DNA from 2 places in the Sporosarcina sp. P16b genome. Region 2 is predicted to be linked to the other one. Evidence: predicted binding sites of a transcription regulator. Region 2 holds the regulator's gene; the other holds the start of a gene.

Region 1 (4,217 bases), on a different contig from region 2:
GTGAGATAACCTCTTTTCTCACTGTGTGGGGCCTATATATATTGATCGAATCCTTATAAGCAATAATTAGATGGTAATTCAGGTGCAACGATGACAACTGTATTATCTATAATGAATCTTCTGAAATGACTTCTAGAATTTCTGTTATGAAAATTAATTGGTTTATTCTTCCAGTAAGCGTAGTTCATGTGGTATTTTTCACTTCTGGCTATTACTAACGTCAGCATATGTTTTTATAAAAAAGCCTTCTGTTTTTGACCATTCGCAATACAATATATTTTGAAGATTCACATGCCCTATGTGTTCCATTTCAGCATAAAGCCATGACTCCGTTTTGCCAATAAAGTCTAAGACCTCTTTCTTAATTTGTCCCTCATCGATTAGTAGGACGGTCGGTTCTTCTTCTCGGTTCTCCAGGTTCATATCCTGAACAGCCACGGGTTTATACTTGGCGTATTGATTAATTGAAATATCTCCCCCTGGCTCAATAAATAAGTCCCGTACTTCTCTCAACGAAAAAATGCCTTGCATACGAAGCATCGTTCTCAACTGCTCCATTTCTAATTGGTTTTTTTTCATCAATTTTTTATTGATTTTCCCATCATGGATCAACTTGTCTGTTTCTCCTTTAATCAATATTCGTAACGGATTAGATAAGGTGACAATTTTCTCCACGGCATAAATGGCAGTTGCCCACACCACAACCGAAAATAAAAACATTGGGATGGATATCTTTTCGTCATAGAGGCTCTCTTCAAGAACGCCACCGAATACGAGGAGATACACCACATCATAAGGTGTCATTTGACTCAAGTGTTTTTTCCCTAGTAATCTTATGACAACTAGGAGAGCCACCAAGCCGATTACAAGCTTGCTACCATTCAGTAAGTAATCCACCCTAAACACCTCCAAACTTATTCACAACTAACAAAAAAACAGTTAGCTAGTGAGCTGAGCTGCCTACAACTCTTTTCTCTTTATTTTACCTAGCATTTTTTTCACTTGGTAGTTGATTTAACGTAGTTTCAACTATAGCACTTACAGATAGCATTTCCCGTTTGCACAGTGACCTAAACAAGGAAAGTCCGTTTGTTTACTTACCCCATTTTATGCAAAGGAAAGATCATCTTCTGATTGCGGAATTCTCAAACGAAACCCAAGATTGCCAAGAGATATTTAGCAACGAAGTTTAAAAGAAGTGCCTGACGGGGAAAATAAGAATAGAAAGCCGAGAGCAATAGAAATTCGAGCATAAAAAAAGCGTTTGAGCATAATCGCAAAATGCGAACTGTTCAAACGCTTCACTATGATGCCCTCGGCGGGAGTCGAACCCACATTTCAAGCTTCGGAGGCTTGCGTGCTATCCATTGCACCACGAGGACTAAACGTGTAGTATCAAGCTTTAACTATAATTACTCAACTACAGAAAAAAGCTTTTCTTCTGTAAGAGACATCTTCCATTATATCGTAGAATATAATGAAAAGCAATGTGTATTTTTAAGGCAAATGATTTGACCTTTGTTGACCTTAATAGGTAAAATACAGTTATAGTTGAAATACGAAATGATTTCAACCGAACGAATATTATGAAGTGATTAAAGGAGGAAGTCTAATTGAATCTAATTCCTACAGTTATTGAACAAACAAATCGTGGTGAGCGAGCGTACGACATCTACTCTCGTCTATTAAAAGACCGTATTATCATGTTGGGGAGCGGCATTGACGACAACGTGGCAAACTCCATCGTTGCACAACTGCTATTCTTGGAAGCTGAAGATCCAGAAAAAGATATCTCCATTTACATTAACAGCCCAGGTGGAAGTATCACAGCAGGTATGGCAATCTACGATACAATGCAATACATCAAACCAGACATCCGCACAATCTGTGTAGGTATGGCAGCATCTATGGGTGCATTCTTGCTAACAGCTGGTACAGAAGGTAAACGTTACGCTTTGCCAAACGCAGAAGTAATGATTCACCAACCACTAGGTGGCGCACAAGGTCAGGCAACTGAAATCGAAATTGCTGCAAAACGCATCTTGCACCTACGTGAAAAACTAAACCAAATCCTTTCAGATCGCACGGGTCAGCCAATCGACGTCATTGCAAAAGACACAGACCGCGATAACTTCATGACTGCCGAACGCGCTAAAGAATACGGCCTAATCGACCACGTTCTAGAACGCAGCGAAATCGAAAAGAAATAATCACTATAGGTTGTCCGGAACGCCAAATGGCCTTCCGTGACAACCTTTTTATTTTGTATTTTTATATAGGTTTGGTTTGGGTTGGGTTGGGTTGGGTTGGGTTGGGTTGGGTTTTTACCAATCAAATGCACTAGCTCTCTAACTCCAGAAAGAGACACTTGTTGGCCGGAGTGGAAGGCGGCGACTCCGAGAGGATCAGCGTGAGTTCGAGACCCTGGACAGGTGCCTTAATTTCTGCAGAGTACACAGAAATACGGCAAAGCGAACCCTTCGCTGTTCGCTTGGCTCGGGCCACGCCCTCCGGAAAGCGTCCGCCTGGAACGCAGACCAACAACTTCTCCACGTCTCCCTTTACTAAGCGAAAAGATAAAAAAAGATGACGAAACCTCACAAGGTCACCGCCACCCATTTCTCATACTATTCAACTTACTGCTCCTCTTCCACTATGTCAGCCAAATTCTGAAGAGCCAAATCTTCATCAATCCCGTCTGTAATCAACGTGATCTCCGTCCCTTTCGCAATCGCCAAACTCATAATCCCCATGATACTCTTTGCATTCACTTGACGATTATCCTTCTTCAAATAAATATCAGCCGTATACTTATTGGCCTCCTGCACAAATAACGCCGCCTGTCTCGCTTGCAAACCAGGTTTAATTCCTACTTTCACTGTTTTTTCTACCATATTGTGTGCTCCTTTTCTTCCTCTTCTTTAGAAGGATCTACTAATAATTTACCGTAAACGATCTGCGATTTCTTCAATCTTACGCAACCGATGATTGACACCCGATTTACTAACCGGTGTACCGGTTACTAGCTCGCCTAGCTCTTTTAGCGTCACATCTTGATGAGTAACACGTAATTGAGCAATCTCTTGTAGACGTTCCGGTAATTGATCTAAACCAATCGTGCGCTCAATCAATTTAATATTTTCTACTTGCCTTTGTGCTGCACCAATCGTCTTATTCAGATTAGCGGTTTCGCAATTCACTAGCCGATTCACACTGTTGCGCATATCTCGCATGATTCGCACATCCTCAAACTTCATTAGGGATACATGTGCACCGATGATGCCCAAAAAATCGGATATTTTTTCTGCTTCTTTTAGATACGCGATAAATCCTTTTTTGCGTTCAATAGATTTTGCGTTCAAATGAAAATGGTTCATCAACTCAACAAGTGATTGACTATGTTCTTGATAGCTCGAGAAGACTTCCAAGTGATAAGAAGACGTCTCCGGATTATTAACGGAACCTCCTGCCAGGAAAGCTCCCCGTAAGTATGCGCGTGCACAGCAGTCTTTTTCAATTAGCTGTGGATCGATCGTGTTAATCATTTGGAAGTCATGTGTCATAATGGATAACTCTTCCAGTAAGTGCTTGGCTCCATCACGAATCCGGCAAATATAGACATTGTTTTTCTTTAAACGCATTTTTTTCCGTACAAGCAATTCCACTTTATATGGATACAACGCCTTCACATTCGAATACAAACGACGCGCAATAGAGGCATTTTCCGTTTGAACGTCAAGACTAAGTTGTTTATTTGAAAAAGACATAACGCCATTCATACGGATGAATGCCGCAATTTCTGCTTTCGTACAACAATCATCCGTTTCAATCTGCGTCAATTCTTTCTTTGTTTTGGATGCAAAAGACATGATATTCCCCCTCTTCGGCGATTTTCACATCTATCCGCCTTCTACGTTCTCTCTATATAACGCATCAACATATCTGACACTTCCATTGTTTTATGCATAACCGTCCCATCGATAAGAGACGCGATCTCTTGCACAAATACTTCAGGCACTAGCGCTTGCAGGCACTCCAAATCATTTTCCACAAGCCAAGGCTCTTCATTTTCAGCCAGGTTATGCATACGTCTGAACGCTTCTACATTATTCACTAGAACTGCATCAAGAAACGGTGCTCCCGCATGATCATAGAGTGCCTGAACATGCTCAGAAGCAGTATAGCGATACGTTTCGCCACGTTGTGTGGTTAAGTTA
Region 2 (4,217 bases):
GCGCACTAACTATTGTATATAGCGGGATGTTTGCTGCGTTAATGATGATTGGAGCGAATATTACATCCTTCGTGCCGTTTTTAGTAGTTGGTGGAGTACCCATCACATTACAAACTTTTTTCGCTATCTTATCAGGGCTATTACTTGGTAGTCGTCTAGGTGCGTTATCGATGACCGTCTATATGTTAATAGGACTAGCAGGGGCACCGGTCTTCGCTAAATTTTCAGGAGGCTTCGGTCAGATCTTAAGTCCAACGTTTGGTTTTATTCTCACATTTATTCTGATTGCTTATGTAGCTGGAAAGATTGTTGAGCGAAAGCATACTTTGTCTGCTTTTATTATCGCAGCATTTGTCGCTACAGCAGTCAACTATATACTAGGTACAACTTGGATGTATTTTGCGTACAAGATGTGGGCTGCTGCACCCGACGTGTTTACCTACAAGATTGCTTGGCTGTGGATGATGCCGCCACTACCGAAAGATTTAATTCTAGCTGTACTGTCAGGCATATTCGCATTTAGAATATCAAAACACTTGAAAGTGAGGCGGACGTTATAATGACCTATCAAAGGCTGGCTACTCAAGTACTCGAAGGCCATGTACCAACTGATGAGGAATCACTCGCAATATTAAATAGCCCAGATGAAGATTTACTATTATTACTGCACGCGACATACTCGATTCGGTCACATTACTTCGGTAATAAAGTAAAGTTGAATATGATTATCAATACGAAATCGGGACTATGTCCGGAAAACTGTGGGTATTGCGCGCAATCCATCATTTCAAAAGCACCTGTTGAAAAGTATGCAATGATGAAATCAGAAGAAATACTGGAAGGTGCGGAACGTGCTGCCGCTAATAATGCGGGCACCTATTGCATCGTAGCAAGTGGACGAGGACCGCGTGACAGTGAGCTGGACATCGTGATTGATTCTGTTAAACAGATTAAAGAGAAGCACAAGGGCATGACGGTATGTGCTTGTTTAGGTATTTTGAAGCCGGGACAAGCAACACGTTTGAAAGAGGCAGGAGTAGATCGCTATAACCACAACTTGAACACATCTGCAGAGCATCACGAGAGTATAACAACATCGCATACATACGATGATCGTGTAAATACTGTAGGACTTGCCAAAGAAGCGGGCATCTCTCCATGTTCAGGTGTTATCGTCGGCATGCGTGAAACAAAACAAGATATCATCTCCATGGCGCGTAGCCTACGTGAACTGGACGCAGACTCGATACCTGTAAACTTCCTGCACGCAGTGGATGGAACCCCATTGGAAGGAACATCAGAACTGGATCCCCGTTACTGCTTAAAGGTCTTGTGTCTATTCCGCTACATTAATCCTAGCAAGGAAATCCGCATCTCGGGTGGACGTGAAGTGAATCTTAGAAGCCTCCAACCACTAGGCCTCTACGCTGCAAACTCCATCTTTATCGGCGACTACCTCACAACATCCGGTCAAGAAAACGATCAAGATCATAAAATGCTGGAAGATATGGGCTTCGAAGTCGACCTAGAACCTTTGAATAAAGAACCCATCACTTTGTAAATAAAAGAGAAGAAAAATGTTTGTATACTCCGTGACTGAAGACAATCCACTATAAGGATCTGTTCTTCAGTCTTTTCTTATTTATATAAGTTGAATTAAAGATTACAGGATACACTTAGTTGATTTTCGTTACAGGCGGCGACTCCGGCGGGAACAGCACAAGCTGAAAGCCCCGCAGGTAGCGAAAACCGTAACGAAGAACGGTTTTTGCGAGTAAAAGCGAAGCGTTAGGAGCACGTCTTTGCCCGTAGCGGACGAGGAGATTGAGGCCGTGCCCGCGGAACGCGTCCGCCTGGAATGGAAATCAAAGGTTCCCTTGTGAGGACTACTTCTTATGTTCAACTAATATAGTTAGAATTCCATTTAGAAAGATTACAGTAGTACACCGTAAGCGGAAAATACCCGTCTAGAACGTTAGTAAACGGTGCCAAACTATCCACTTTATTTTTTGTCTCATTACTAATTGAATAATCATTAGCCAGATGTGACAACCTAGCACTAGGTTTTCTTTCAACGTAATAAGGTATACATATAAACAAATGAATTGCATCCCACCCAATTACTGCGATACAATTAAGTCAAAGATAGTCAAAGTCAACTAGAAGATTGAGTGAAGCGAGGTGACGAGATGCGTAATATTTCTGACATTATAGAAGGGTATTTGAAGTCGATTATAGAAGAGGAAGATAGTGCTTCTATTGAAATCAAAAGAAATGAGATTGCCGAGAAGTTCCAATGCGTACCATCACAAATCAACTACGTAATCAAAACCCGGTTTACGGTCGAAAGAGGCTATGCCGTGGAGTCTAAGCGAGGGGGCGGGGGCTACATCCGGATTTATAGGGTACGTACCAACTCCCGAAAGGACTTACTTGAACAAGCGTTGGAAATTTTGGAGAGTGAAGCGTCTTCTACTATGGCGGAAGATGTCATCATCCGTTTAATTGAAGAAGAAGTCATTACAGAACGTGAAGCTAAGCTGATGCTTGCTGCGGTGAGCCGCGGTACTCTGCGTTATATGTTGCCTGAGCGGGATGCGTTACGTTCACGTATTCTTCGCGCCATGTTAGTTACGTTAATTTATGAAGAGATAGAATGAGGTGAATCTCCATGCTTTGTGAAAACTGTAAAGAACGATCAGCTACTGTAGTGTTTAAACAGGAAACCTTAAATCATGCAACAGAGCGCCATTTATGTGATAAATGTGCATTTTACTCACAGACATTTTCTTTCAGTCCGGATCAGGAGCCGTTATCCATTCAACAATTCTTAGCGCACTGGTTGGGCGGTTCAGAATTATTTTCAGAACAAAAAGCCGATGAAAGATTACCAGATGGTCCGAAATGTCCGAACTGCAATTTGACCTTTCACCGTTTCCTTGACATCGGAAAGTTTGGCTGTGCTGTATGTTACGAAGCATTCAGCGGGCAACTACCAAGGTTGTTTGCAAAATTGCATAATGGACATACCCAACACCGTGGAAAGATTCCGGTTTCACTTAATGAACGCTTTGCTTTAAAGAGGAAACTTGAAGATATCCGTACGAAAATGCAGCAAGCCGTAGAAAATGAACATTTTGAAGAAGCGGCAACTTTGCGTGATGAGGCGAACCAGTTGAAACAGCAGCTGTCTGACGGGGGTGACGATCAACATGTCATTTGAAAAATTTCTCAAACAAGAACTGACAGGTTGGATGGTGGCGGAAGGTGAGCACGCTGACATTGTCTTATCCACAAGGATCAGGCTAGCCCGTAACTTGCAAGATTATCTATTTCCGATTAGTGCTTCACAGGAAGACGCAAACCGCGTGAGCGAAGCGTTAAATCAAGCAGTCAAGACGATGCAGAATCACCATTTTACAGGCACAGCAATGAAAGATTTGTCACCACTTGAAAGGCAAATCTTAGTCGAGAAACATTTAGTCAGTCCACAGTTGATCAACCCTGAAAAACATGGGTCGGTTTTGCTATCGGAAGACGAAACGATCAGCATTATGGTAAATGAAGAAGATCATATTCGCATTCAATGTATATATCCTGGTTTTCAAATAGACCAGGCATATGAACAGGCTGATCGAGTGGATAGCGAACTGGAAGTGAATTTGAACTATGCTTTCGATGAAACATTCGGCTATTTGACAAGTTGTCCATCCAACACAGGTACAGGAATGCGCGCGTCTGTCATGATGCATTTACCTGCATTGACGATCACTAAGCAAATCGAGCGAATTATTCCCGCGATATCTAGACTTGGAATGGTCGTACGTGGGAGTTACGGAGAGGGCAGTGAAGCGCTCGGCAATATTTATCAAGTTTCCAATCAAATCACACTCGGCAAATCAGAAGAAGAAATCCTCAAAGACTTGGAGAGTATTTCAAAGCGCTTGATAGCGCATGAAAAGAAATCACGTGAATTATTATTGGCTAAATCGGAAGTTCACTTAGAGAATAGGTTATTTAGGGCACTCGGTACCCTGACCTATTCGCGAATATTACCTTCAGCGGAAGCGGCAAAATGTTTGTCTGACGTCCGTTTGGGTATTGATTTAGGTATCATAGAAAATATTGATATGACCATTTTGAATGAATTGATGATTTTCATGCAACCAGGTTTTCTTCAGCAATACGCAGAGGCGGAATTAACATCTGATGAACGA

Evidence for each region. Region 2 encodes CtsR, which represses protease genes until heat stress. Its sites were predicted from a motif close to ATGGTCAATAAAGGTCAAACA; they were not measured.
Region 1: clpP (ATP-dependent Clp endopeptidase proteolytic subunit ClpP) is a predicted target of CtsR. The motif match lies at 1,509-1,529, and genes of this name have one in related genera.

Annotation. Positions count from the first base shown of each region.
Region 1 is NZ_PDYO01000014.1:9,462-13,678, forward strand. Features, by position in the region: gene CSV77_RS13215 (DUF421 domain-containing protein) at 199-897, opposite strand; tRNA gene CSV77_RS13220 (tRNA-Arg) at 1,311-1,382, opposite strand; gene clpP (ATP-dependent Clp endopeptidase proteolytic subunit ClpP) at 1,614-2,210, shown strand; gene CSV77_RS13235 (HPr family phosphocarrier protein) at 2,637-2,894, opposite strand; gene whiA (DNA-binding protein WhiA) at 2,943-3,869, opposite strand; gene CSV77_RS13245 (gluconeogenesis factor YvcK family protein) at 3,911-4,217, opposite strand, start outside.
Region 2 is NZ_PDYO01000005.1:79,663-83,879, reverse strand. Features, by position in the region: gene CSV77_RS08245 (biotin transporter BioY) at 1-560, shown strand, start outside; gene bioB (biotin synthase BioB) at 560-1,561, shown strand; gene CSV77_RS08235 (CtsR family transcriptional regulator) at 2,190-2,660, shown strand; gene CSV77_RS08230 (UvrB/UvrC motif-containing protein) at 2,672-3,223, shown strand; gene mcsB (protein-arginine kinase McsB) at 3,213-4,217, shown strand, end outside.